Regions from separate parts of the Sorangium sp. So ce381 genome, predicted to be linked through region 3. Evidence: riboswitches for the same ligand, from Rfam matches in the RefSeq annotation. Region 3 holds a riboswitch; each other region holds the start of a gene.
The links. Region 3 has a riboswitch for cobalamin ahead of WMF29_RS21135 (dockerin type I domain-containing protein). Riboswitches for the same ligand answer to the same signal wherever they lie in the genome.
Positions count from the first base shown of each region.

Region 1: another riboswitch for cobalamin. It lies ahead of WMF29_RS01345 (energy-coupling factor ABC transporter permease); the one in region 3 lies ahead of WMF29_RS21135 (dockerin type I domain-containing protein).
Region 2: another riboswitch for cobalamin. It lies ahead of WMF29_RS04870 (TonB-dependent receptor); the one in region 3 lies ahead of WMF29_RS21135 (dockerin type I domain-containing protein).

Region 1 covers NZ_CP150336.1:337,177-347,991, forward strand. Annotated here, with positions in the region: gene WMF29_RS01320 (DUF3209 family protein) at 1-103, opposite strand, end outside; gene WMF29_RS01325 (CbiX/SirB N-terminal domain-containing protein) at 127-1,314, opposite strand; gene WMF29_RS01330 (ATP-binding cassette domain-containing protein) at 1,290-2,117, opposite strand; gene WMF29_RS01335 (CbiQ family ECF transporter T component) at 2,114-2,863, opposite strand; gene WMF29_RS01340 (hypothetical protein) at 2,853-3,176, opposite strand; gene WMF29_RS01345 (energy-coupling factor ABC transporter permease) at 3,200-3,913, opposite strand; cobalamin riboswitch at 4,012-4,219, opposite strand; gene WMF29_RS01350 (enoyl-CoA hydratase/isomerase family protein) at 5,386-6,207, opposite strand; gene WMF29_RS01355 (3-hydroxyacyl-CoA dehydrogenase family protein) at 6,762-7,652, opposite strand; gene WMF29_RS01360 (tetratricopeptide repeat protein) at 7,911-10,815, shown strand, end outside.
Region 2 covers NZ_CP150336.1:1,309,956-1,320,770, reverse strand. Annotated here, with positions in the region: gene WMF29_RS04875 (hybrid sensor histidine kinase/response regulator) at 12-1,916, opposite strand; gene WMF29_RS04870 (TonB-dependent receptor) at 2,380-4,623, opposite strand; cobalamin riboswitch at 4,861-5,068, opposite strand; gene typA (translational GTPase TypA) at 5,229-7,115, shown strand; gene WMF29_RS04860 (hypothetical protein) at 7,192-7,686, shown strand; gene WMF29_RS04855 (LysR family transcriptional regulator) at 7,674-8,612, opposite strand; gene WMF29_RS04850 (haloacid dehalogenase type II) at 8,869-9,678, shown strand; gene WMF29_RS04845 (DUF1990 family protein) at 9,734-10,354, opposite strand; gene WMF29_RS04840 (hypothetical protein) at 10,640-10,815, shown strand, end outside.
Region 3 covers NZ_CP150336.1:5,609,211-5,616,040, reverse strand. Annotated here, with positions in the region: gene WMF29_RS21140 (hypothetical protein) at 1-121, opposite strand, end outside; gene WMF29_RS21135 (dockerin type I domain-containing protein) at 380-1,843, opposite strand; cobalamin riboswitch at 2,286-2,492, opposite strand; gene WMF29_RS21130 (NAD-dependent protein deacetylase) at 2,599-3,465, shown strand; gene WMF29_RS21125 (prolyl hydroxylase family protein) at 3,500-4,075, opposite strand; gene WMF29_RS21120 (helix-turn-helix domain-containing protein) at 4,199-6,830, shown strand, end outside.

The DNA.
Region 1 (10,815 bases), 5.3 Mb from region 3:
CGGCGCCGAGCTCGGCGAGCTCGTGCGTGCGCTCGGCGGGATCCTCGATGCCCAGGATGTTCATGAGCCCAAGGCGGAGCGCGGCGATCTCGTGACAGGCCATATCGGTTCTCTCCTATCCATCCTTCACTGCATGATGTCGTCGACGAGCCGGGCCACCAGCCGGTCGCCGAGCAGGTGCTCCTCGACGAGGTCCTTCGCGTCCTCCTCGCGGACGCCGCGGTACCAGACCCCGTCGGGGTAGACGGCGACCGTCGGCCCCTCGCCGCAGCGCCCCATGCACGACGTCCTCGTCACGCGGATCTGCTGCTGCTGGCCGGCCTGCTTCACGAGGCGGCGCACCGACTCGAGCAGCGCAAGGCTGCCGCGGTCCACGCAGTCGGCGTTGCCGCAGACGAGCACGTGCTTGCGCAGCGAGCGGTGGGCGTGCGGGTGGTTCGACGCCTGCGTGTGCGTGAGCGTGTGGCGCACGCTGTAGAGCATCGCCTTGAGCCCGCCGACCTCCCGGGCGAGCCCCGGCAGCGCGGTGCGGTACATGCACGTGTCGCAGGGGAGCGGCGCCTCGCCGGCGAACGCCTGGCGCGCGCGCTCGTCGATCAGCCCCTCGAGCGCGCTCGACCGGCCGAGGTGCGGCGCGAGCGACGCCCGGATCCACGGGTACGTCGAGGAGAAGCGGTCGACCTGCTCGGCGAGCTTCGTCATGAGCCGCCCGGCGAAGAGGAAGTAGGGGACCACCACGACGCGCTCCGGCCGGTGCCGCGCGACCCGCTCCAGCGTCTCCTCGACCGAGGGGCGGGTGACGCCGATGAAGGTCGGCTCGACGAGCTGGAGCCCGCGGCCCTCGCCGATGAGGCGCGCCGTCTTGCAGAAATCGCCGTTCGCGTCCGGGTCGCTCGACCCGCGCCCCACGACGACGAGCGCCGACCGGGCCCGCGCCGCCGGGTCGTCCGGCAGCGCGGTCGCGGCGCGCTCGAACGCGATCTGCGCGAGCGCCGGGTGCACGCCGAGCGGCCGCGCCGCCGAGAAGCGCACGCCCGGGTGCGCGGCCCGCGCCCGCTCGAGCGCGAGCGGGATGTCGTTCTTCACGTGCCCCGCGGCGAACAGGAAGAGCGGCACGACCGCCACCCGCGACGCCCGCGCCGCGAGCGCCGTAAGCGCGTCGGCGAGGTGCGGCGTCGCGAGCTCGATGTAGCCGTGCTGCACGGCGATCTCGGGCCGCGCCGCGGCGTAATCGGCCACGATCGCCTCGAACTCGGCGTTCGACGCGGCGTCGCGGCTGCCGTGGCCGATCAGCAGGAGACCGTCGTCATGCACGCGAGCGCCTCCTCCAGGGTGAGCGGGAGCCCCGCGCCGCCCTGCGGCGGCACAGGCCTCATCCGGGTCCAGAGCTCGGCGACCCACGGCCGCCGCACCCGCGCCCGCGCGAGGAGCTCCCCCCGCGCGAACACCTCCCGCGGCGGCCCGTCCGCGAGGACCTGGCCGTCGCCGAGCAGGACGGCGCGCGTTGCGAAGAGCGGCACGAGATCCACGGCGTGCGTCGCGGTGACCAGCGTGGTCCCCTGCTGCTCGGAGAGCGCGCGCAGCGTCTGGCACAGGGCGAGCTCGCCCTCCGGGTCGAGCCCCGCGGTCGGCTCGTCGAGCAGCAGCACCCGCGGCCGCATCGCCAGCATCCCGGCGATGCACGCGCGCTTGCGCTCGCCGAAGCTCAGCGCCTCGATGGCCCGATCGGCGAGGTGCGCGATCTGCACGGCGGCGAGCGCCTCCTCGGCGCGGCGCCGCGCCTCGGGCGCGGGCAGGCCGAGGTTTCGCGGGCCGAACAGGACGTCGTCGAGGAGCGTCGCGCCGAGCAGCTGGTCGTCCGGGTCCTGGAGCACGAGCGCGGCGCCCGCGGCGACGGCGTCCGAGGGCGAGCCCACGCGGCGGCCCGCGATCTCGACGCCGCCGCCGGGCGCCGTGAGGAGCCCGACGAGCGTCCGGAGCAGCGCGGTCTTGCCGGCGCCGTTGCCGCCGAGCACCGCCACGGACTCGCCCTCGGCGACGTCGAGGCGCACGTCGCGCAGCACGGGCTCGCCGTGCCGGTAGCCAATCCGGGGGGCGCGGAGCGCGATCGCGATCATCCGGCCTCTCCCGCGGCGACGCTGAGCCCGAGGGCCGCGATGGCGGCGGCGGCGAACGCGAGGTTCGCGGCGGGCGCGCTCGCCCTTCGGTCCGCCACGGGGAGCTTCCCCTGGTAGCCGCGGAGCTGCATCGCGAGCGCGGCGCTCTCGGAGCGCTCCAGCGTGCGGAGCGCCACGACGCCAGCGACGGCGCCGGCCGAGCGCGCGGCGGCGCCGGGGCGGGTGAACCCGCCGCGGAGCGCGGCGGCGCTCCACGCGCTGTCGGCCGCGCGCTGGAGCACGCCGGCGAAGCGCCGCGTCAGCGCGAGCAGCTCGACGAGGGCCGCGGGGACGCCGAGCCCGGCGAGCGCCGCCTCGATCTCGGCGGGCGCGGCGGCGCCGGCGAGCCACCGGAGCACCGCGGCCGCCGCGAGGACGCGCGCGCCGATGGCGACGGCGCGGCGGGCCCCCTCGGCCGTGATCGCGTCGACAGGGAACGGCGCGCCGGGGAGGAGCGGCGCCCCCGGCGTGAGCGCGAGCGCGAGCGCCGCCGCGACCGCGCCGATCCACGCGGCGGGCGCGGCGGCGCGGAGGACGGCGCGCGCGGGCGTGCCCTGGAGGTGGAGGGCCGCGCACGCGAGGAGGAGCAGCGCGGCCGGCGTGACGGGCGAGCGCGCGCCCGCGGCGACGCAGCACGCCGCCACGGCGGCCCCGAGGCGGAGCCGGGCGTCCACGTCGCGGAGCCGCGCGGGGGGATCAGTCCGCACGCAGGCCTTCGCCGCCGGCCTTGCCCGCGGGCGCGTCCGCGCGCTCGACGAAGAGCACGCGCGAGAAGTAGCCGAGGGCGAAGCCGGCGAGGAGCCCGGCCCACAGGAACGCGAACAGCAGGAGGTCGCCCTCGAGGCCCGCGAACAGCGGCCCCGTCTCGTGGCGCCCTGCGTCCTCGGCGACGCGGCGGACCACGGCCTCGTCGACGCCGTCCCAGGACGCGTTGCGGCAGGCGGCGAGCCAGAGGGCAGCGGCGAGCTGGAGCGCGCGCTCGCAGGCTACGCACGCGCGCCGCGCGAGCAGCGCTGACACCGGGCGCTGTCCGAGCCGCCGCGTCACGATGCCCCCGGGGCGAGCCGGACGACCTGGAGCCGGTCCAGGATGTCGGGCCGCCGGGTGCGCAGGAAGGCGAGCGCCCCCGCGGTCATGACGCCCTCGAGCAGGCCGAGCGGCAGCTGGGTGGGGACGAAGGCGAGGGCGACGCCCGTGAACATGGCCGTCACCGATCCCTCGCCCGAGAGCCCGAGCGCGAGCGCGAGCGCCGTGGTGGCGTACGTCGCCCAGTCCGACGTCACGCCCGCCAGGAAGCCCGCGACCCAGAGGTTCGCGCCGCAGCGCCGCGCGAGGTGGAAGACGAAGTATCCGGTGAAGGCGCCCGCGATGCCCATCGACGCGACGTCGGCGCCCAGCGTGGTGAGGCCGCCGTGCGCGAGGAAGAGGGCCTGGATAAGGAGCGCCACCACGGTGACGAGGACGGTCATCCAGGGGCCGATGAGCACCGCCGCGAGCCCTGTGCCGCACGGGTGGGAGCAGGTCCCGGCGGTCGGCACCGGCACGGGCATGCACGAGATCGCGAAGACGGCGGCGGCGATGAGGCCGACGAACGGCTTGTAGAAGGCGTCCTGCTGGGTGCGGCGCCGGAGCAGGTGGAGGGCGATCGCGACGAAGGGCAGGGCGAGCGCGTTCCAGGCGGCGCACCAGCCGAGCGGCAGGACGCCTTCCGCGAGGTGCATCGCGGCCGCGGGCCGGGGCGCGAGGAGCGTCCCCAGGGACACGGCGGCTATCGACAAAGAGCGGCCGTGAAGACCGATTTCGGCGCTCCGGGTGAAGTCCGCACCCGAACGCCACGAAGACGTGCGCAAGCTGCACCTCGTGGGAGGCTCGGGTAGGTCTCCCGGCTCATGGGTTCAGGGAGCTGATCGAGCTCCCAGCGCTGCGTCCACCTTCCCAGGCCTCGTCCAATGAGGCCCAGTGGTCTTCGGAGGCAGCTCCCCACTCACGGTGGCGGGACCGCGCCGGTTTTGCACCGGCTTCCCTGTTATGCCCTGGAGGGCACCCGAGGAATGGATTGTCAGGCCGGTGCTCGGTAATCCCGTTTCGTGCCCGGCGTCAAGGACGTCGCGCCCCGATCGCGGCGGAGGTGCCCAGCGGACGCTGCACGGGGCCTCGCGTGTCAGACGAGCTCACCGTCGAGCGCGCGGGCTCCGCCTTGCGCGCGCTGGCCTGCGCGTCGGCCCGCGTGTCCTGGCGACGCGATCGCGCGAGCTGGGCGCGCGCACCCCGCGTGCGCGGACCGGGCGAACCCGGGTGCGTCGACCCGGTGCATCGACCCGGGCGCGCGCTTCCACCTGGCGCGCTCCGGTCCGCCGCTGCACGCCGCGAGCTCCCTCGTCTACGGCGTCGGTGCGGCGGTGATGCCTGCGCTGGTGGCCACCTCGCCCTCGGGGGGCGCTGCAGCGGCGCACGAGGCCATCGCTGCCGAGGCGCGCCGTGCGCCTGTCGGGGCCCCCATCGAGCAGACAGGCGCGCGCCGGCGAGCCATCCAGGCCTGTCATGCGATGGCCCAGGCCGAGAAATTGACCCAGACGCATCAGGCGAAGAGTCGTCGAGCACACGTCGTGAAATATGTCCCCCTTAGATAAAACCTGTTTACTTTGTGGCCTCGCGCGCGCTGCGCGTATCGCGGCCTGCGCGCACGCAGGGGCTCTCGTGCGCTTGAACACAGGCGCCGGCGCGTTCCTTCCGTAGTGTGCTTTATTCGTCCTGGCTCTTTACTCGGGAGCAGGTGTCCGTTGTGCTGCCTGCCGCGTCGTGGCGTCTCTTATTGAAGAGATGGGGGATCTCGTGTTCGCTCGTCTCGGAATGCGAAATGAACGCTGCGCCGAGCGCTGTCTTCGGTGGAGGGGTATGCCCGGCTCGAACGTGAATTCCGGCAGAGCTTGTGTGTGTGGGTCGTGCGCTCGCCTGGCTGCCTTCGCGTCTGGAGCGCTCTGCTCGCCCGGCGTGCAGGCGTTGCACTTTGTTATCGACAACGCGCTTGCGGATGCCACAATCTGACTACCGCATGCGCACCGGCGCGGACCCCCCAGCCCGGAGCGCATGCGGTTTTTCTTCTTAGCACCGTGGCGGACGTTCAGGACTCCGGCGCGGTTTTCCTGCCGCGGTCATTCTGGGCCCCCCTCCAGCGTGATGCGCGGTATTTTTTTGCCCCTCGAGCGCGCGGTTCGTGCCTTCCGAGGCGTCACTTTCCGGTGAACGTGGCCTGGGATTTCGCCAGGAACGCTTTCATTCCGAGCTGTTGATCTTCGCTGCCGAAGAGCGCCGCGAATGCCTGGGCTTCCAGCTCGTTGGCGGCGGCGAGGTCGAGGCTCTCGCCGCGCAGGAGGACGCGCTTGGCGGCGGCGACGGCGAGCGGGCCGCGCGAGGCGATCTTGAGGGCGGTCTCGTGGGCGCGCGCGAGGAGCTCGGTCGCCGGGAAGACGGCGTTGACGAGCCCGATCGACAGCGCCTGCTGCGCGGTGATCATGTCTCCTGAATAGACGAGCTCGCGCGCGCGTCCGGGCCCGACCCGTCGCAGCAGCCGCTGGGTTCCGCCGAACCCCGGGATGACGCCCAGGTTCACCTCGGGCTGGCCGAGCTTGGCGCCTTCGGCGGCGTAGATGAAGTCGCAGGCGAGGGCGAGCTCGCAGCCGCCGCCCAGCGCGAAGCCGTTGACGGCGGCGATCACGGGGAAGGGGGCAGTCTCGATGAGCTCGGCGAGCCGGTGGCCAGCGTCGGCGAACCGCTTCGCGGCGATGCTGTTCATGGTCGCCATCTCCGCGATGTCCGCGCCGGCGACGAACGCCTTGCCGGCGCCGGTCAGCACCGCCGCGCGCACCTCGTTGCCCTCGGCGGGCGTGAGGAGGTCGCGGAAGGCCGCGGTGAGCTCGCCGAGGACGGCGGGGTTCAGGGCGTTGAGTTTGTCGGGCCGCTGGATGGTCACGGTGGCGACGTGACCCGCGCGCTCGACGGCGACGAACTGGAGCGTACCGCGGGCCCCCGGCTGCTGTTCTTGAGCGGTCATGGAGCGTGGTTAGCAGCGCGCCGCGCCGGGGGGAAGCGCCTGCCGTCGCGCGCGAAGGCCTCATTCGGTGTCCGACCGATCTCGCTTTGCCGAGACCGTTGCCGAGCCGACGAGCGAGCGATCCAAGCGAGCGATTTCCAGAGGACGTCACGCGCCTGTTCCGGGACACAGCCCGTCGCTCGATAATCCGAACTCCCCGCTTGAGTGCGGGTGCGCGCGATCTGACGCCCTGCCACGAGCCCCCGTGCGATCGTAGTGAGTCGGGCCGACCGCCCATCCTCCGACCCGCACATCCGTGTTCACATCGCGCTTATCCCGTCGCCGCTCCCCTCATCCCCGCCTGGAGAGAGCCAGGGAGGGAGGGGGCGCCGCGCGGGGGGCCGGCGGGGTAGGGCCCCACGAACCCGAGCGCCGGCCCGCTCCGTGCGACGCCCTCCCGGACCGGCCCCGCCGTTCAGCCGGCCATAGCCCCCCAAAAGGCGCGAGTTCGTGGGAGGGGCCCCCGCCGGCCCCCCGCGCGGCGCCCCCTCCCTCCCTGGCTCCGTGGCAGCCGCCTACACCGCCCGCCCGCTCTTCTGCCCCTTCTCGTCGTACACGTAGAACCCCCGCCCGCTCTTCTTCCCGTACCACCCCGCCGCCACCAGGTTCCGGAGCAGCGTCGCCGCCCGGTACTTCGAGTCCCCGAACTCCCGGTGCAGCACCTCCGCGATCGACAGCACCGTATCCAGCCCGATCAAATCGGCGAGCTCGAGCGGCCCCATCGGGTGGTTCAGCCCGAGCCGCGCCCCCGCGTCGATGTCCTCCGGCGTGGACAGCCCCTCCTGGAGCGCGAAGCACGCCTCGTTGAGGAACGGGATCAGCATCCGGTTCACGATGAACCCGGGCTGGTCCTTCGAGGTGATCACCGTCTTGCCGAGCCCGACCGAGAGCGCCCGGACGGCCTCGTACGTCGCGTCCGACGTCTGGACCCCACGGACGAGCTCGACCAGCTTCATCAGCGGCACCGGGTTCATGAAGTGCATCCCGATGACCAGCTCAGGCCGCCCGGTCACCGCCGCCAGCCGCGTGATCGAGATCGACGACGTGTTCGACGCCAGGATCGCCCCCTTCGGCAGCGCCGCGTCGGCGAGCTTGAAGATCCCGCTCTTCACCTCGAAGTTCTCGGTCACCGCCTCCACGGCCAGGTCGACCCCGGCCAGCCCCGCGATCCCGTCGGCCACCGCGACCCGGCCGAGGAGCGCCTCCCGCGCCTCCGCGGCCAGCTTGCCCTTCTCCACCTGCTTCGCGAGGATGGCGGCGATCTGGGCCTTGCCCGACTCCGCCAGCGCCCTCGAGACGTCGCACAGGACCACCTCGAGGCCCGCGGCCGCGGCGACCTGGGCGATGCCTCGCCCCATCTGGCCCGCGCCGATCACCCCGAAGCGCTTGATCGTCGTAGCTTCCATGCCCGCGGTTGATAGCCGAACCCGAGAGCGCGGTGAACCGCCCTCGCCGCGGCCAGACGGTCCGACGGCCCGCCCGCTCGGACGTCCCCGCGCCACAGGAGCAGAAGCGCGCGAAAGCTCCGCCCGACCTTCCAGGCCCGCGGGGGCGAGGATCCTTGAAACCGTATCGTCCGCCCGGCTATCTTCGCCCGGCCCGTGAACGGACCGGACCGAATTCGCGAGGTCCGCGGAGATACGATGAGCGTTGAGACGATTCGGATGGCCCTTGGGCGTCTGCAGGATGAGCCCGAGAACGAGGCAGCCTGGAACGAGCTCGCGGAGGCCGTGACTGCTCCGAACAACGGCGCGGGCCCCGGGGACGTCGAGCGCCTGCTCGGCGCGGCGCGCGGGCGGCACGAGCAGCGGAAGGAATGGCAGGCCGTGGCCCGCCTCCTCGAGCTGGAGATCGCCCTCGCCGCGGGCAGCGCCGTCGAGCCCGCGATGCAGGCCGAGCTCGCCCGCGTCTACCACGAGGAGCTCATCGACGTCGACCGCGCGGCGGCCGCCTACAAGCGGCTGATCGAGCTGCGCCCCGACGACGACGCCGCGGCCGAGGCGCTCGAGACCGACGCCTCGAAGCGCGAGCGGTGGCGCGACCTCGTGGACCGGTACGTGGCCGAGGCCGAGGGCGCGACCGACGGCGCCTTCAAGAGCGCGCTCTACACGAGCGCCGCCGACATCGGCTACCGCTACGGCCGCGCCGAGCTCGGCGAGCGGGTGGCCGAGCTCATCGAGCTCGCCCTGAAGCTCGACCCGAAGAACCTCCGCGCCGCCAACCTCGCCGAGATCGCCTTCTCCACCGCGGGGGACTGGGACGCCGTCGTCCGCGTCCAGTCGATCGTCAAGGGCGAGGCCCAGAACAAGGAGGACCGCATCGCGGCGGCCGTCCGCGCGGCGCGCACCATCAAGGCCCGCCTGAGCGATCCGGCCCGCGCTGTCGCGGCGTACGAGGAGCTGCTCGACCTCTCGCCAGGCCAGCCCGAGGCGCTCTCGTTCCTGACCGAGGCCTACTCCGCCGCGGGCGACTGGGATCGCCTCGTCGCCCTCTACGAGGACCAGCTCCGCAGCGGCGGCGTGAAGCCCGGCGAGGAGCTCGGCATGCTCGTGCAGATCGCCATGGTCCACTGGCGCATGCGCGGCCAGCCCCAGGCGGCCGAGCCCTATTTCGACCGCGTGCGCCGCGCCGACCCGGCGCACGCCGGGATGCTCAACTTCTACCGCGAGGTCCTCGAGCAGCGCGGCGACAAGCCGCGGCTCACGACGATCCTCACGGACGCGCAGCGCGCCGTTCCCGACGGCCCCGAGAAGCGCGCCATCGCCACCGAGCTCGCGCGGCTCGCCGAGTCGCAGGAGAACGCCGCCAAGGCGATCGAGCAGTACAAGTCCGTGCTCCGGACCGACCCGGAGAACCGCCAGGCGCGCGACGCCCTGAAGCGCCTCTACCTGCAGACCGAGGGGTACAACGCCCTCGTCGAGCTCCACCGGCAGGACCTGGAGCGCACGCCCGCCGACGACGTCGCCGGCAGGGTCGCGGTGCTCCGCGAGATCGCCGCGATCTACCGCGATCGCGCCAAGAACGACGCGGCCCTCGTCACGGTCCTCACCCAGATCGTGCAGCTCGACGACAAGGACGTCGACGCCGTGCGGGAGCTGACCCGCATCTACGAGTCGCTCGGGCGCTGGCGCGACCTGCTCTCGTACCAGCAGCGCCTCGCCGAGCTGACAGAGAGCCCCGCCGAGAAGGCGGGGCTCTACCGCGCGGTCGCGCGGCGCTGGTTCGACCAGTTCTCCAACGTCCAGAACGCCATCGCGGCGTACGAGGCGCTGCTCACGGTCGAGCCGATCGACGAGGAGGCGCAGCAGAAGCTCCGCGAGCTGTACCTGAAGCGGCGCGCCTGGCCGCAGCTCTACTCGCTCTACGAGCGCAAGCTCGAGGGCGCCGAGGGCGCCGCGAAGATCGAGCTCCTCGGCGAGATGGCCAAGCTCGCCGCCGAGCGGCTCGACCGCGGCGCGGACGCGATCGCGCTGCAGAAGCGGATCCTCGAGCTCGACCCGAGCGCCCCCGGGGTGCTCGACGCGCTGGAGAAGCAGGCCGAGCGCGAGAAGGACTTCGCCACGGTCGCCGAGGTGCTCGAGCGCCGCGTCGACCTCGCGGCCGACGACGCGGCTCGCCTCGTCTCGCTGCAGAAGCTCGGGGCCGTGTACGCCGAGCGCCTCAAGGATCCGGCCCAGGCGGCGCGGACGTGGCGGCGCGTGCTCACGCTCTCGCCGGGGCACGCGCGCGCGCTCCGCGTCCTGCGCGACGCGTACTTCGCCGCGGGCGACTGGGACGGGCTCGAGGAGCTCTACGCCTCGCAGAACGACTGGGAGGGCCTCGTCGACTTCCTCTCGGGCGCGGCGGACAAGGCGACCGACCCGGCCACGAAGCTCGACATCTCCTTCCGCGCGGCCCGGATCTTCGAGGAGCAGCTGAAGGCGCCCGAGCGCGCGGCGCGCTCGTACGAGCGCGTGCTCAGCGTCTCGCCGAAGGACGCGCGCGCCGCTGCGGCGCTCGTGCCGATCTACGAGGAGGAGGAGAAGTGGGCCCGGCTGCCGGCGCTCTACGAGATCCTCCTCGACGCGACGGACGACGCCGAGGCGCAGGTCGGCATGCTGCGCAAGCTCGCGGCGGTGACGGGCGGGCCGCTCTCGGACAAGCCGAGCGCGCTCGGCTACGCGCGCCGCGCCTACGAGCTGAAGCCGGACGACGAGGGGCTCGACCTGCTCGAGGCCTGGTCGCGGGCGGCGGGCTCGTGGGGGCCGTTCGTCGAGGCGGTCGAGGGCCGGCTCCGGACGGCGGAGGACCTCGCGACCGACGTGCAGCGCACGCTGCGGCTGAAGCTCGCCGAGGTGTACGCGCGCGAGATGGGCAAGCTCGACGAGGCGGTGACCGTCTACCGCGGCCTCGTCGAGGACGACCCGTCGGACGACGACACGGTGCGGGCGCTCGACGCGCTCCTCCGGGCGAACGAGCGGCAGGCCGATCTGCGGTGGCTGTTCGAGCTCAGGGCGAGCCAGGTCGGGGGCGAGGATCGCGCCGAGATCCTCGAGGAGTGGGCGACGCTCGAGGAGGAGGTCTTCGGCG
Region 2 (10,815 bases), 4.3 Mb from region 3:
GGATGGGGCGCTCAGCCGGCTCCAGAACGAGCGGAGATGTCCGCCAGGTGCTGTTTCAGCACGTCCGCGCGGATCGGCTTGACCAGGTGCACGTCGAACCCGGCCTCCCGGCTCATGCGGCGGTCCGCTTCCTGGCCGTAACCGGTCATCGCCAACAGCGATAGGCCCGCGAGGCCTGGAATGCGGCGCAGCGCGCGCGCGACGTCATACCCTGTCATGCCCGGCATGCCGATATCGAGGAGCACGACGTCCGGCTGGAGCTGCGCCGCGAGATCGAGCGCTGAAGGACCGTCGAACACCGCATGCACGTCGTGGCCCATGCGCTTCAGCAACAGCGCCATGCTCTCGGCCGAGTCTCGGTTGTCGTCGACGACGAGGATGCGCAGCTTGCGCCCGGCTTGCGTTGCGGGTGCGCCCACCGTCGGCGGCGCGAGAGGGCGCGTCCGCCGCGGCAATCGCACGATGAACTCGCTGCCGCGGCCGGGCCCCTCGCTGAGCGCCTGGACCGTCCCGCCGTGCAGCTCGACAAGCCGGCGCACGATCGGCAAGCCGAGGCCCAGCCCGCCCTCGGAGCGATCGAGGCCGCGATCCCCCTGCGTGAACAGGTCGAACACCTGCGGCAGCAGCTCGGGCGATATCCCCGCGCCGTTGTCGAGGACACGGAGCGTCGCCTGCGCGCCGTCCGCCTCCACGGTGACCCGGATCGAGCCGCGCGGCGGCGTGAACTTCGCCGCGTTGTGCAGCAGGTTGATCACCACCTGCGTGAGCCGCGCCAGGTCGCCCTGGACGATGGCGAGCGGCTCGGCGGGCAGCTGCACCTCGAGGACCTGCTCTCGCGCGTCGATCCAGGTCCGGGACGCTTCCGCCGCGCGCGTCACCACGTCGGCGAGATCGATGCGCTTGGATTCCAGGGCGATCTTGCCGCGCGTGATGCGGCTCACGTCGAGCAGGTCGTCGACGAGCCGCACGAGCTGACCGAGCTGCCGTTCCATCAGGCCGGCCGCCCAGACGACCTGGGCGTTGTCCTTGCCTTCGAGCTTGAGGACGCTTGTCGCGTTGGCGATCGGCGCCAGCGGATTGCGCAGCTCGTGCGCCAGCATCGCCACGAATTCCTCCATCTGGCGCGCGTTGGACTCCATCTGCTCCAGGCGCTTGCGCTCGCTCAGGTCGCGCGTGATCTTGGTGAAGCCGCGCAGCTCGCCGCTCGGGCCGCGGATGGCCGTGACGAGGACGCTCGCCCAGAACGACGAGCCGTCCTTGCGCACGCGCCAGCCTTCGTCCTCGAAGCTGCCTTCGCGCCGCGCTTCGGCGAGCACCGCCTCTGGCCGGCCGCGCTCGATCGCCTCTGCCGGATAGAAGCGCGAGAAGTGCGTGCCGATCACCTCTTGCGCGGAGCATCCCTTGATCCGCTCCGCGCCGGCGTTCCACGTGGCCACCCGGCCCTCGGGGTCGAGCATGAAGATGGCGTAATCCTTCACGCCTTCGACCAGCGTGCGGAAGCGCTCCTCGCTCTGCCGCAGCGACTCTTCCTGGCGCTTGCGCTCGGTCAGATCGCGCGTGATCTTGGCGAAGCCGCGCAGCTCGCCGTCGGGGCCGTGGAGGGCGGTGATGATGACGTTCGCCCAGAACATCGAGCCGTCCTTGCGCACGCGCCAGCCTTCGTCCTCGAAGCGGCCTACGCGCCGCGCCTCGGCGAGCTCTGTCTGTGGCCACTTCCGCTCGATCGCCTCGGCCGGATAGAAGCGCGAGAAGTGCGTGCCGATCACCTCTTGCGCGGAGTATCCTTTGATCTGCTCGGCGCCGGCGTTCCACGTGATCACGCGACCCTCGGTGTCCAGCATGAAGATGGCGTAGTCCTTCACGCCTTCGACCAGCATGCGGAACTGCAGATCGGCGCCGAGCCCTGTCGGATCCATGCGGCACAGCCTACAGCATGGTTACACGTTCGCCACGCCATGCTCTCCCTTCCTGTCCTGCTCTCCGCGTCCGCGAGCCGTCATCACGGCGGCTGGCAGCGGCGAGCGACGAGCACAGCAATGGCCACATGAACCGGCGTCGAGAGCGTCCGCCGGCGGCCGCGCAGGGCCACCGCGACCCGCTGGAGCGGCTCGAGCGTGTCAAGGCGGACTCATCGATCGTGGAGCCATCGAGCGTGTCCAGCGCGAGCCACCCGACCTCGAGGACACCGCGACTGGCGAGCGCTACGGCGCCCCAGCTCCCCGGCCAGCCGCAGCGTGGAGGGGCCATGACGGCGCCGTGGATGGGTCGAGAGCAGGGTTGTCGCGCATTCCTGAGGACCACCCGGCATGAGTGGAGTGGAACGCGCGGCGGGGACGGCGCGGACCATCGGAGTCGACATCGCTTCAGGCGGCGCTGCGTCTACTCCCAGTACAGCGTCGCCCGCCCGATCGCCGTGAACGGCCACCCCGGCGAGTAGTGGATCCCGGTGACCGGGGCCGGCTCGTACGGCAGCCGCGACTCGCTCGCGAACTGGACCTCGCGCCACGTCGTGTCGAAGAGGTTCTGGATGTCCACGGCCACCTCGACGTGCTTCCACCGCAGCCCGGCGTTGGCGTCGACGACCGTGAACCCCTCGGCGGTGAGCGACTCGTCCTCGGTCGCGGGCCGCGCGCCGATCGCCTTGACCCGCAGCGCCGCGAACGGCGTGAAGGCGCCGAACGTCGGGCGGACGCCGACACCCGCGGTCAGCGTCCGGGTCGGCGCGAGGGCGACCGCGCTCGCGTTGCCGGCGTTCTCGCGGAAGCGCGCGCGGGTGAAGGTCGCGTCCACGTCCGCGAAGAGCCAGCTCCCGAGCCGGTAGCGCCCGCCGATCTCGATCCCGTAGCGCCGCGTCTGCCCCGACGCCTCGGTCGCGCCCGCGTCGCCGCTCCACACCAGCTCCGAGTCCACGTCGAGGAGGAACCCGGCCCCGCTCAGCGACAGCCCGCGCAAGGGCGCGACCCGCACGCCGACCTCATAGCCCGTCGCGGGCGTGATCAACGTCGCCGCCCCCTCGCCCAGCACCGCGCCCTGCGCGTCGTTCGAGTGGAAGCCCCGCCCGAAGTGGGCGAAGAGATCGAGCCCCTCGACGGGCGACACGATCGCCGTGAGCTTCGGGAGCAGCTGCATCTGCCCCCGGGTGCCGCTCGACCTGTTCCCCGTCCTCTCGAGGTCCTCGCCCGGGTCGTCCACGTTGACGTCGATCCACTGCCCGCGCGCCCCGAGCACGACGCGGAGCCAGCGCCGGAGCCGGGCGTCCTGCTCGACGTAGACGCCGATCTGGCTCTCGTCGACGTGGGTCCTGCTCTTCTCCTCGAGCCGCTCGCGCGCCTCGTCGTGGTGGAGGGACTTGTCGATCGCGTCCGCGCGGATCTGCGCGCCGAGCGAGGTCGTGAATCTCGCCCCGCCGATCTCGTATTGCCTGCGGAACCGGAGATCGGCGCCCCCGACGGTGCGGTCGTCGTTCTGCTCGATCTGGTCGCCGTGGACGGCGTCCTCGCTGAAGAACGTGAAGTTCGAGTACAGCGTGAAGCGGTAGCGGACGAGGTAGGCCAGCGCGCTCAGATCGGCGTCCCGCCACGCCGTCGAGTAGGCGAGGGACGCCATGTGCCGCTCGGTCGCCCCGCCCTCGGTCGGATCCACGGCGCCGAAATGGTCGATGCACGGCTGTCCGAACGCCGACGGCGGCGGGTTCAGCCCGCCCTGCTCGCCCTCGCCGCACACGGCGCGCGCGGGGATCTGGCCGGAGCCGTGCCAGGTCGATCCATACGACATCCATGTCATCTGGACCTTCCCCGTGTCGCCGAGATCGTGCGTGGCCCGCAGGTACACGTTGAAGCGCTTGAGCCGCTCCGGGCTCACGAACGGCCCGTCGTTCCGGTAGATCTCCGCCGCGGCCACAGCGCGCCACGCGTCGCCGAGATCCGGCGAGGCGATGACGAGGCCGCGCTGGATACCGTACTGCCCCAGGCTGACCTGCGCGTAGCTCTCCTCGAGCTTCTCGGCGAAGCGCAGGTTGACGGCGCCCGCCGTACCGAAGTCGCCGATGCCGGCGTAATAAGGCCCCTTGTAGCCGTCGAGCCCTGTCACGAGCTCCGGGATCATGAAGTAGAGATCGGTGAAGCCGTGCCCGTGGCCGTGGCTGACCATGTTGACGGGCACGCCGTCGACGAAGAAGGCGACGTCGGTCCCGTGGTCCGCGTCGAACCCGCGGAGGAAGTACTGGTTCGCCTTGCCGCCGCCCGCGTGCTGCACGGCGAAGAGCCCGGGGACCGACTCGAGGATGTCGCCCGGCCGCAGCCTCGGCCTGAGCTCGAGCTCCCGGTGTCCGACGGAGACGCGCGACGCGGCCTCGCTGCCCGGCTTCTCCGCCTGGATCGTGACCTCGATCGCGGCGTCGCCCTCGGGCGCGCCTGCGCTGCCCGCAGGGGTCGCGGCGCCGCCCGCGGGCGTGCCCTCACCGGTGGGCTGTGCAGCGGCGGCCTCCGGCGGGGCGGCGGGCGCCGCGGGGGCGTCGCCCTCGGCGCGCGCGGGCCGCGCGGCGGCCAGCACCATGGATAACGCGGCGAGCAGATGAAATGGATGGCGGTGCCCGTGGCTCGTCGTGACCGTCTCGCGCAGCATTCGTGTCCTCCTTCGCCGCAATCGCGCGGAGCGGCTTCGGGCCGCTCGCGTCGAGCTCCGCGAGGACGAAATGGCTGGCCATCGCACGGTGCGCTGGACCGACCTCTCGCCCCCGCGGGCGACCGGAAGGCGACGCGGGGGCGGTTCGGTATCCGGGACGTGGCAGAGGCAGAGCTGCACCGGCTCGGACCTCACCGCCTCCCTCGAGGCTCCCAGGTCGAACCGGCGCCGGATGTCTCCCGCCGCCGGGCGCTGGCAGGTCTTCGGGCTCGCGAGCGCTCCGGCCTGGCCGGCTCCCTACTGTCCACCGCTTCCCAGCCCTCGTCGGGCCAGTGCTTGGGGTGGAGGTCGTTCTCGCTTACCGCTGCGGGGCAGCCCCGGAATTTCACCGGGTTCCCTCTTCGGCCCAGGCGAACGCCCGGGCACCAGCACGGCGCGCACCCTATGGCCGCGCGCCTTCGGCTGTCAATCGCTAGCGCTCCGCTCGCCCGCCCGGCGCGGGCTCGCCCGCGCCACGCGCGCGCCTCGCGCTCTCCATCCGAGCGCCTCCCTGCGCGGCTGCCGCGCCGCTGCCGTGCAGGCCGAACGTTCGGGCTCTAGCGAGGATGGGCTCGCTCCTCCGTGGGTCGCGTGCTACACGGCCGCCGCCGTATATGCCCCGTAACGATCTCCGCAATATCGCCATCGTCGCCCACGTCGACCACGGGAAGACGACCCTCGTCGATCACATGCTCCGCCAGTCGGGCGCCTTCCGAGAGAACGAGGTCGTGGCCGAGCGGGTCATGGACTCGAACGACCTCGAGCGGGAGCGCGGCATCACCATCCTCGCGAAGAACACGAGCATCCGGTACCGCGGGGTCAAGATCAACATCGTCGACACGCCCGGCCACTCCGACTTCGGCGGCGAGGTCGAGCGCACGCTCATGATGGCCGACGGGGCGCTCCTCCTCGTCGACGCCGCCGAGGGCCCGCTGCCGCAGACGCGCTTCGTGCTCTCGAAGTGCCTCCAGCGCGGCTTCCCGGTCATCGTGGTCATCAACAAGATCGACCGGAGCGACGCGCGCGCCCACGAGGTGCTCTCCGAGGTGTTCGACCTCTTCTGCGACCTCGAGGCGAGCGACGCGCAGATGGACTTCTCGACGCTCTACGCCGTGGCGAAGCTCGGCCAGGCGAAGCGCGAGCTCGAGCACGAGGCGAAGGACCTCGAGCCGCTCTTCGAGACCATCCTCGAGCGGGTCCCCGGCCCCTCCGGCGACCCCGACGGTCCGCTCCAGGTCATCGTCTGCAACACGACCCACGACGAGTACGTGGGCCGGCTCGCGGTCGGCCGGGTGGTCCGCGGCACCGCCCGGTCCGGCGCCGACGTCGCGCTCCTCGCCGAGGGCGGCCAGTCGCGCGGCTACGTGAAGATGCTCTACGCCTACGAGGGGCTGAAGCGCGTCGCGGTCGAGAGCGCCGTCGCGGGCGAGGTGATCGCGATCGCCGGGATCGACGCGGTCACGATCGGCGACACGATCACGGATCCGGCGCACCCCGAGGCGCTGCCGCGGATCGTCGTCGAGGAGCCGACGATCAAGATGAAGATCGGCGTCAACACGTCGACCTTCGCCGGCAAGTGCAAGCAGTCGAAGTACCTGACGAGCCGTCACCTGAAGGAGCGGCTCGAGCGCGAGGCGATGAAGAACCTCGCGATCCGGGTGGAGCCGACGGAGGTGCCCGACACGTTCGTGGTGCTCGGCCGCGGCGAGCTCCAGCTCGCGATCCTCGTGGAGACGATGCGGCGCGAGGGGTACGAGATGCAGCTCTCGAACCCCGAGGTGGTGACGCGCGAGATCGACGGCGAGGTGATGGAGCCGCTCGAGCTCGTGGTCGTGGACGTGCCGGACACCTACGTCGGCATCGTGACCGAGCGCCTCAGCTCCCGGCGCGGCCGGATGGTGAAGATGACGAACCCCGGCTTCGGCCGCGCCCGCCTCGAGTTCCGGGTGCCGTCGCGCGGGCTCATCGGCTTCCGCGGCGAGTTCCTGACGGCGACGCGCGGGACGGGCCTGCTCAACACGATGTTCGACGGCTGGGCGCCCTGGGGCGGCCCGATGATGCGCCGCCCGACCGGCGCCATCGTCGCCGATCGCGTCGGCGTGGCGACCCCGTACGCGCTGCACCACCTGCAGCCGCGCGGCATGTTCTTCATCGTCCCCGGCGTCGAGGTCTACGAGGGGATGATCATCGGCGAGCACAACCGGCCGAACGACACCGACGTCAACGTCATCAAGGAGAAGAAGCTGTCGAACGTGCGCAACCACGGCAAGGACGAGAACGTCCTCCTGGCCAGCCCGCGGCTGCTCACGATCGAGACGGCGATGGAGTGGATCGACGGCGACGAGCTCGTCGAGGTCACGCCCGACGCGGTGCGCGTCCGCAAGAAGGTGCTCGCGTGCAACCGCCGCGAGCGCCGCGAGGACGCGATCGAGCAATCGCAGGCGGTGGAGTGAGCGGCGCGGGCGCGCGGGACGTGCGGGACGTCCGAGGCGCGCCCCTGCCGTGCTTGCCGCGCTATAAGATGCCGTGATGAGAACGACGCCGCTCTTCGCTTTCCTGGCTTCGGTCGTCGCGCTCTCGGGGGCGGGCGCCTGCGGCGGGGCCGTCGTCGTCGACGGGCTCCCCGAGAGCTCCGACGGCGCCGGGGGCGCAGGCGCGGCCGAGGGGTCGCAGTCGGCGAGCTCCGGCCGGCCGTCCATCGAAGAGCAGAAGGCCTCGTGCGATTTCTTCTGCTCGCTCTTCGACGGCGTCACGTGTCCGGAGCTCCGGTGTCGCGAGCGCTGCGCCGACCTGCTCTCCGAGCAGCGCCCCTGCAACGCGCAGACCGCTCCTTTCTTCGATTGCATGGGCGAGACCATCGTCTCCGCGGACCGGATCCCCTGCGAGTTCCTCGCGCCGTCGATCGCGTCGCTCTTCGATTGCCTGAGCGGGCGCGATCGGGAGTGCAGGACCGATTTCCTGCCCCAGACGTGCGACGCGCCGTTCGAGCAGCTCAGGGCGTGTCAGCGCGATCAGGGCCGGTAGCGGGGGCGCTCGCCGCCTGACGCGCGCGGCCGCGCGCCGGGGTCGAGGGCGCTCCGGAGCGGCCCGAGGGCGTCGACGACGAACGCGACGAGCGCCTTCACGCGCGGCACCCCGCGCGTATCGCGGTGCACCCCGAGCCACAGCTTGCGCCCTGGCGGCGGCGAGGGCGGCGAGAGCAGGCGGAGGCCGGCGGTCGCGTCGCCGAGGTAGCGGGGCAGGCAGACGAGCCCGACGCCGGCGGCCCCCATCGTCGCCTGGGGCTCGCGGCCGTTGGTGCGCGCGGCGACGCGGGCCTTCGCGGCGACGGCGCGCACCCACGACAGGTCGGCGATCGCCGGAGGATCGTCGTTCATGGTGACGAGCGCGTGGCCCTCGCACTGCCGGCCCCAGTCCGGCGGGCCGTGCTCGGCGAGGTAAGCCTCCGATGCATAGAGGCCGAACCCGATCCGCGCGACCTCGCGCTGGAAGACCTCGTGGTGCTCGAACGCGGCGGGGCGAAGGGCGATGTCCGCTTCCCGCCGCGGCAGGCTCAGCCACCGCGCGTCCGCGATGAGATCGACGGAGATGGCGGGGTGGCGCGCGAGGAACGGGACGAGCAGCGGCCCGAGGACGCGCGTGGCGAGCCACTCGGACGCGGTGATACGGAGGTGGCCTCTCAGGCCCGCGTCGCGCCCGGCGGCGGCGCGCTCGGCCGCGAGCGCGTCCTGCTCCATGCGCTCGGCGTGGCCGAGCACGCTCTCGCCCGCGGCCGAGAGCGTGAACCCCGACGGCGAGCGCTGGAAGAGCCTCGCCCCGAGGTGCCGCTCGAACGCCGCGACGCGCCGCCCCACGGTCGGCTGGGTGACCTTCAGCGCGCGCGCGGCGGCGGAGAGGTTGCCGTGCCGCGCGACGGCGAGGAAGTAGCGCAGATCGTCCCAGTCGAGCATGGCTCCGGGGCGCGGGGCGCTGCTGCCGGAGAGCGCTCCGCGCCATGCAAAGGTGCATGCCGAGTCTACGTCGATGGTGGATCCCCCGGCAACGGCGGACCGCGCATGCTCTCCAGCGTGCGTTCGCGCACCCGCGACCCCGCGCACTCTCGCACTCGGGCACTCGGGCGCTCGGGCGCTCGGGCGCTCGGGCACTCGCGTTCTCGCGCTCTCGCAGGTCGTGTGTTTCACATCGGATGGTCGGATGGAGGCTGGTATGTTGACGAATCGTCGTGAGTTTCTCCACCGCGTGACCGGAACGGCCGCGGCGGGCTTCCTGGGCTCGGCGCCGGCCGGGACCACCTCCTGTGCCGCGCAGCACGGGCCGGCGCCGCCGCGGCCGGCGGCGGGATCGAAGATCAAGGCGATCGCCTTCGACGCCTTTCCGATCTTCGATCCGCGGCCGATCGCGGCGCTCGCGGAGGAGCTCTGTCCTGGCAAGGGTGCATTGCTGAGCGAGGCGTGGCGCACCCGGCAATTCGAGTACACGTGGCTCCGGGTCGCCTCCCACGAGTATGCCGACTTCTGGCAGGTGACGGCGGATGCGCTGGTGTTCGCCGAGCGCGCGCTGGCGCTCGATCTCGGAGAGGAGAAGCGGGCGCGGCTCCTCGGCGCGTACCTCGATCTCCGGGCGTGGCCTGACGTGCTGCCGGCGCTCGGGGCGCTGAGAGGCGCGGGGATCCGGCTGTCGTTCCTGTCGAACTTCACCCCGAAGATGCTCGGGGCCGCCATCGAGAGCTCCGGTCTGGGGGGCCTGTTCGAGCACGTGCTCAGCACGGACCAGGCGAGGACGTACAAGCCGGATCCTCGCGCGTACCGGATGGCGCTCGACGCGTTCGGCCTCACGCGCGAGGAGATCGCGTTCGTCGCGTTCGCCGGCTGGGACGCCGCGGGGGCCCGGTGGTTCGGCTATCCGACGTTCTGGGTCAACCGCCTGGGCCTGCCGGCCGAGGAGCTCGGCGTGAGCGCCGACGCGACGGGAGCGAGCCTGTCGGATCTTGTGGAGTTCGTGAAGGAGAGGGCGTGACCGGCGGGGCCCCGCGGCCTGCGCGATCAGCTGGTCCCAGGGCTCCCGGCGCGCCTCACGGCGGCGAGGTCACGGCGCTGCGCATGGCGCGCATGGAGTCGCGGGCGAACCGCGCCTGGACCCGGCGCGCGTAGGGAAAGCCGATCCGGGCGAGGAGGTGGTTCGGCCGGGAGACGGCGAAGATGTCGTAGGCGACCTCGCCGGAATGCTCGTCGTGCTCGACGAGAAAGCGCTCCTCGCCGCGCTCGCCGTGCTCCTCGAGCGTCCCGTAGGCGAAGCCGAACCGGCGCACAGGGCCGCTCGTCTCATCGACCGTGTAGACGATCCGGCACGCGTTGAGCCAGTGAATCCCGAGCACGCGGACGAGGATCGCCACGGTGACGCCGGTCTGGAGGGGAGCGTCGGGATAGCAGAGCTCGACCCAGCCGAGCCGGAACTGTGCCCAGCACCGCATCGCCTCGACAGCGCGGTCGAAGAGCGCGGCGCCCCGGCCGAGCACCACGCGGTGGTGGTCGACGTTGAAGCCGGCAGGCGGCCACGGGCGGCCGTCGCCGGCGCCGGTGCAGCCGACCTCCGCGTAGGAGAGCGGCCGATCCGCCTGGCGAGCGAGGAAGGCGTGGATCACGGCATCCGAGGGGCGGGCGAGGGAGAGCACGAGGGGCAGGATAGCTCGCACGGCAGTATGTTCCCGTCACCTCCGCCTCGTGTGTCTTTGCAGTCACGACGACGCGCAAGGAGCACCTTCGCTGCTGGCCGACCTGCACGGATCCGCCAAGGCCTCTCACGTGGGAATCAGCATGGACATGAGATGGGCTGGACGATCGCGAAGCAGGCCTCAGGCGCGCTCCGCAGGTCGAGACAGCGCCGCGCGCACCACGCGACTCCCCCGCGCGGCTGGCACCTTCCGGCGAGCGCTGATACGCTCCTCGGCGACTCGTAACAGCGAGGAGGTGCATGGCCGATGGACATGCAATTCAATTTTCACGACGCCGAGGTCGAGGCGGACCAGCTGGACGCGATGCTCGAGAGCTTGATGCGCGACGTCGGCACCGCAGGCGCGACCCCGGCCCGCGTCGTCGAAGGGCGCCTCCCGAAGAACGCGAAGGGAGACGCCTTCACCGTCGGCGCGATCGCGGT
Region 3 (6,830 bases):
CCTCCGGTGCTGCCGGCACCGCCAGCACCATCTGCTCCTCCGGAGCCGCCGGAGCCGTCGGCGCCTCCGGTGCTGCCGGGGTCGCCAGAGCCAGCGGCGCCTCCAGCGCCGCCAGCGCCACCGACCTCTCCAGCTCCGGAGGTGGAGCCTGTTCCGCCCGCTCCGCCTTCACCGCCAGCGCCGCCGGACCCCTGCGCGGCTCCGCCACCCGCGCCGCCGGTCCCGCTCCCGGACGGGGAGCTCTCGGATCCGCAGGCGATGAGCGCGAATATCGAAAGGAGCGCGCCCGCGCGCGCCATGCGAGACACCATGAGACCTCCGAGGGCGGGGGCGCGCTCCATCGGAGCATCCCCGACGCGGCGCTGCCCGCGCCCACACATCAATAGAACGGCGCCGACGTGTTGTTTCGCGCGAGGTAGATGTTGTAATCGGCCGTGTTGACGTACCCGTCGCCGTTGAAGTCGGCGTGCTGGTTGTACCCTGGGTTGCCCAGCTGGGTGTTCATCGCGGCGCTGAGGATGGTGTAGTCGCCCGTGTCCACGTCGCCGTCGTTGTCGAGATCCGCGTCCGCGATGTTCCCGAAGCCGTCGCCGTCGGTGTCGCGCTGGTTCGCGTTCGCCGTGAGGTAGGCGTTGTCCGCGCCGTCGGGCACGCCGTCGCTGTCCGAGTCCGGCGCGCCGTCGGGGAAGTACAGCGTCACCTTCGGCGTCACGCCGACCTCCCAGTAGTCCCAGGCGCTCCCGGCCGAGTAGCACTGCCCCGCGGGGGACGAGTACTCGTCGCCCGATGGGTTCCACACGATCGCCAGGGCGCTCGTGTGGCCCACGAACGCGATGGGCGACGTCGAGCTGTCGTCCTCGCAGGGGTCCGGCGTGAACTCGAGGTACTGCGACGAGCTCGCCTCGTTGACCGGCGTCTGGCTGCCCCCGAGGACGGCCGTGACCACGCTGGCGCGGACGAGCGCCGCGTATCCGTTCTCGCTCGCGCCGCCGACGCCGAACGCGTCTCCGCCGCCCACGTGCAGCGTGTCGTCCTCGTCGAAGCCGAGCGCCGCCGCGTTCAGCACGTTGCTCGCCAGGAGCGAGCCCTCGCTGCCGCCGAACGCATACGGGCCCGACGTGCCGTCGATGGCGTCCTGGATGTCGGCCGCCGCCCAGATGCGGAGCTCGCCGGTCCGGTTGGGCGACGGCTGATAGCCGATCCCGGTGACGAGGTTGCCCCCGGAGTCCATGGCGATCCCCCCGGAGGCGCCCGGGATGCTCGTGATCAGCGGGATCTCCACGATGGGCGACGCGGTCAGGTCGAGGGCATAGACGCCGCTCGTGTAGACACCCTGGACGCTATAGCCGCCGTTGATGACGAGCGCGTCGTTCCCGTACCAGGCCCCGTCGTAGTAATCGACGTCGAGCTCGATCACCTGCCCGTCGCTGAGCAGGTCGGGCGGCGAGGTGATGCTGAGGATCGAGCTCGGGAACACGAGCAGCGGCGCCCCGTAGCCGACGCCGAGCGCGATCGTGCCGCCGTCCGGCGAGATGGCGAGGAAGCTCGGATCCATCGGCCCGTCGCTCAGGGTGGCGACGGGCACGTAGACGCTCGATCCATAGTTTTTCTGGAGATACAGGGTCTGATCGTTGGCGACGAGGAGCCGTCCGGCCAGCTCGTAGCCATCGATCTCCTGGGCCGTCGTGGGGAACCCGTCCAGCGCCGTGGACCACCCATCGGTGATGGTGGGCAGATTGAATGTATAATACGGGTTGCCCCCGTACTCGTCGAAGGCGTCCGCGAACGCCGACGGCGAGAGCAGGAGGAGCGTCGCGGCGACGGAAGATACAGAAATGCGCATGAGGCCTATTCCCTTTCCACCTCTACTGCCAACAGGAGGAGTCGCGAGCCGGCGCACACCACGCCTCGCTCGAGGGCCGAGCCCTCGGCCGAGAGCGGGGGAGCGCGCCGTCAAGCCTGGTCGCGACCGCGGATGTGGCGAGCGCGTCGTGCCGACCCTCTACCGGGAACGCTCAGCACAACACGACTCCTCGCCTGCTTCGTCCGGAGCTGCGCGAGCCCGCTCGGCGCGAGCTCGCGAGGTACGGAGGAGCCGGCCAGGAGGCGCGGACACGCTGAACCTTCGATGAGAGAACATCGGACCGACCCTTCGCCCCCGCGGGCGACTGTGAAGGAAGAGACGCGGGGGACGGGTCGGAACCGGGACAGGCGCGAGAGTCTGCGCCAGCTCGGACCTACCCGCCTCCCTCGAGGCTTCCAGGTCAAACCGGCGCGGGATGTCTCCCCAGCGCAGGATGCTGGCAGGTCTTCGGGCTCACGAGCGCTCCGGCTCTCGCCGGGTTCCTACAATCCACCGCTTCCCAGCCCGAGGGCCAGTGCTCGTCGTGGAGATCGTTCTCGCTTACCGCTGCGGGGCAGCCCCGGATTCACACCGGGTTCCCTTTTGAGCCCCGGGCGAAGCCAGGGGCACCAACATGGGTGCTTACATATTGCCGCGCGGCCGACCGGTCAAGCGAGATGTTCCGGGAGCTCGGACGCGCGGTCGACACACGCTGGCCTGGCGGTGCGCGCCGTGGCGGGCCACAACCCGGGCATATGCCGCTCAGCGAAGCGCGTCCGGCCGATCCGCTCGACGACCTCGTCGCGCTCCTGCGCGGCAAGCGGATCGTGGCGCTGACGGGCGCGGGGTGCAGCACCGAGTCCGGCATCCCGGATTATCGAGGTCCCGAGACGCGGCGCCGCGCGCGGAACCCGATCCAGGGGCGGGAGTTCTCGCGCTCGGCCGAGATCCGGCAGCGGTACTGGGCGCGCGCCGTGATCGGCTGGGAGCGGTTCTCCAGGGCCGAGCCGAACCCCGCCCACCGCGCGCTCGCGCAGCTCGAGCACGGCGGGCAGCTCGACGGCCTCATCACGCAGAACGTCGACGGCCTCCACCAGGCCGCGGGCAGCCGCCGCGTCATCGAGCTGCACGGGACGCTCTCCGAGGTCGCTTGCCTCGCGTGCGGCGCGATGGAGCGGCGCGCCGCCCTCCAGGAGCGGCTCCTCGCGCAGAACCCCGGCTGGCTGCGCCTCGCGGCCGACCTCGCCCCCGACGGCGACGCCGACCTGCCCGCCGAGCACGTGGCGGGCTTCCGGGCGCCGCCGTGCCTCCGCTGCGAGGGGCCGCTCAAGCCGCGCGTCGTCTTCTTCGGCGAGAACGTGGCCCGGCCGATCGTCGACGCGGCGTTCGCGCTCCTGGACGCGGCGGACGCGCTCCTCGTCGTCGGCTCGTCGCTGGCGGTCTTCTCGGGCTACCGCTTCGTGCTGCGCGCCGCGCAGCGAGGCATGCCGATCGCCATGATCAACCTCGGCTCCGCGCGCGGCGAGGAGCTCGGCGCGCTCAAGATCGAGGCCCGGGCCGGCGAGGTGCTGCCGCGGCTCGCCGACGCGCTCGGCGTCCGCGCGACCTCAGCGCCCTGGTGAGGCGCCGAGCGCCGGCGCACGCGCGGCGCCGGCATCACCCGCGCCGGTACATCACATCGCTGCGGAGGACGTACTTGCTCCCCCGCGTCACGGCGGCGCCGCGGTGGAGCCGGCGGTGCTCGAACAGGAGCGCCATCCCGCGCCGCGGGGCGACGCTCCGACCGCCCCAGAAATCGGTCGTGCCGCCCTCGAAGTCGTCGTTCAGGTAGATCATCGCGGTGTAAAGGCTCCGCTCGCCGTCGGATCGCACGAACGACCCGTCGCCGTGCCAGTTGAAATACTCGCCCTCGGTGTACCGATAGTAGCGGAAGCGCTCGTTCAGCCCGACGGCGCGGTGGAGGCCGAAGCTCGGCGGCATCCACCGCGCGAGCCGCTCCCAGAGGCTCGCGGCGAGCTCCGGATCGTCGACGATGACGCGGCCGTTCTTGCGCACCTCGAGGTTGATGATCTCGGTCCCTCCGATCGGCGCCTGCTCGAAGCCTCGCGCCTCGGCGAGCGCGATGAAGCCCGCGCACTCGTCGGGCGACAGGACGTTCGTCACCGTGAAGATGCGGAGATTGTCGGTGTAGTCGGTGCACTGGGCGGTTCGTTCGGCGTGCAGGGTGCTCATGCGTGGAGCGTGGGCCCGGGCGGACCGGATCCGGAAGGGCGGGACCCGGGCAGGACCGGGCAGGACCGGGCAGCGCGGTGGACAGGAGAGCGCGGCATCGCCGATGATCGGGCGCTCGCACCGATGGCACGGGTCTCCAGGGCGGGCCGCAGCGCGGAGCCCGCGGTCCGCTTCAACCACACGCTCCTCCAGCGGGCGCGGCTCGAGCTCGACCTGACGCAGGAGCAGGTCGCCGCGTCGATCGGCGTCGACGTGCGGACCTACCGCCGCTACGAGTCGGGCGCGGTCAACGATCCGCGGCTCGGCTTCTCGGTCCGGAGCCCGTCCCGGCGGCGCATCATCGAGCGCCTCGGCGCCGAGCTCGGCCTCGCCGAGGGCGAGCTGCTCGTCGTCGGGGTCGAGGCGGCGCCGGGGGCGGAGCCCGCCGCAGAGGAAGCGGGGGCAGCGAGCCAGGCCGCGGAGGCGCCCGCCCCGGCGTGGCGCCCGCTGCACGCGCACACGCTCCAGCGAGCGCGGCACTTCGTCGGGCGCGGGGAGATCCTCGACCGGCTCTCCGCGTGGGCCGATGCGTCACCGCCGTGCCCCCGGGTGATCGCGCTCCTCGGCGTGGGCGGGGCGGGCAAGACCGCGATCGCCGAGCGCTTCCTCCAGCGGCTCGGCGACGCTCCGCGGCCCGGCGGGGTGCTCGTCTGGAGCTTCTACGACGACCCCAGGAGCGAGGCGTTCCTCGACCAGGCGGCGGCCTACTTCGCGCCGGGCGCGGGCGCCTCGGGTCCGGGGGCGGCGCGGCCGCCGGCGGCGCCCGGAGAGCAGCTCGCGCGGCTGAAGGAGGCGCTGGGGCAGGGGCCGCCGCACCTGCTCGTGCTCGACGGGCTCGAGACCGTGCAGGCCGAAGGGGGCGCAGGGCGCGCGCACGGCGAGCTGCACGATGCGCTCCTCCGGCGGCTGCTCTGCGCTGTCGCGTCCGGGCTCGGCGGCGCGCGGGCGCTCGTCACGTCGCGCTTCGAGCTCGCGGATCTGTCCGCCTGGGCCGAGGGCGGGCTCGCGACGATCCGGCCGGAGCCGCTCTGCGAGGGCGACGCTGCGTCGCTCCTGCGCCGCTGGGGCATCCACGGCGACGACGGCGCCCTCGGCGCGCTGTTCGAGAGGACGGGCGGCCACGCGCTCTCGGTCGCCGTCCTCGGCTCCTACGTGGGCGCGTTCCTCGGCGGCGACGCGGGGCGGCTCTCCGCGGCGCAAGCGGCGCACCTCGCCGAGGCCGAGCACGACGACGTCCTCGCCCGCCGCCTGAGCTCGGTGCTGTCGGCCTACGCGCGCGCGCTGCCGCCGGGCGAGCGGGACCTCCTCGCGCGCCTCTCGGTGTTCCCCGGCGGCGCCGGCGAGGAGGCGCTGCACCAGCTGATCCGGGCCGGCGGCGAGATCGCGGGCGCCATGGCGGGGTGGGGCGCCGCGGAGCTCGCGCGCGGGCTCGCCCGGCTGGAGCGGCTGGGGCTCGTGTTCGCGGCGCGTCCGGGCGAGCGTTGCTACTCGACGCACCCCTTCGTGCGGCAGCACTTCAAGTCGCTGCTCGGCGTGCCGCCGGAGCGCGTCCACGCCGCGGGGAGCGCCGCGCCGCCGCCGCGCCTCGACGAGGCGCCGCGCCGGGCGCCGCATGAACGCGAGGCGGTCGACGCGTACGAGGCCATCCTCACCGAGCTGCTCGGCGCCGGGCGTGCGGGCGAGGCGTACGAGATCTACGCGCTCGCCCTCGGGGGCTTCGCGCACCTCGGGCTCAAGCTCGGCGACATGGCCCGCGGCGCCCGCATCCTGCGCGCGTTCGCCGGCGGCGACGACCCTCGGGACATGCCGGCCTCGCTGCCCGCGCGCGCGAGGGCGTCGCGCGTTTACGACGCGGGGCTCTACGCCGGTGCGCTCGGGGATCTCGCGTTCGCTTGCGCCTGCTACGAGGCGCACAACGAGCTCGCCGGTGCGCTGGGCGACCCGGCGCTGCTCGCGATGGGCCTGCGCACGCTGGCGTACACCGAGCGGCTGCGGGGCAACCTGACCGGGGCGCGCGGCCTGCTCGAGCGATCGGCGGAGATCGCCGGAGGCGCCGCGGGGAGCGCCCGTCGCGCCGCGGACCAGCTCCACGCCGTGCGCGCGCTGGCGCTGCTCGCCGCGGTGCTGCACGACCTCGGCGAGGTCGACGCGGCGGGCGAGCGCTTCGCGCGCCTGCGGGAGCTGGGCGACGCGCCGGTCGCGCGCCGCGCGCTCTGGGAGGCGGAGCACGCGCTCGCGCTCGGGCGCCGCGACGAGGCGCGCGAGGCCACGGAGCGCAACATCGCCGAGTGCAGGCGGAGGGGATGGGAGGGGCACGTCGCGCACGGCCACACGCTGCTCGGCCTCGCGCTGCTGGACGGAGGCGACGGCGACGGCGGCGACGTCGCGTCGGCCGAGGCGCACCTCGTCGAGGCGCGCCGCTGGGCTTCCGCGACGGGCGAGGTGGAGGTCGCGCTCCGGTGCCAGGAGCTCGCGGCGCGGATCGCGCTCGCCGCTGGCCGGCTCGACGACGGCGCGCGGCAGGCGCTGGAGGGGCTGCATGTCGCGGAGGCGTGCGGGTTCGGCCCGTTCCGCGCGCGGCTCGCGGTCGTCGCCGCGCGGTGCGCGCTGGCGCGCGGCGCGGGGGCGGCGGCGTCTGCGACGGCGCTCGCCGACTCGGCTGTTGCGTGGGCGGGCGAGGACGCGTGGGCGAGGGCGGACGGGCTGCACTGGGCCG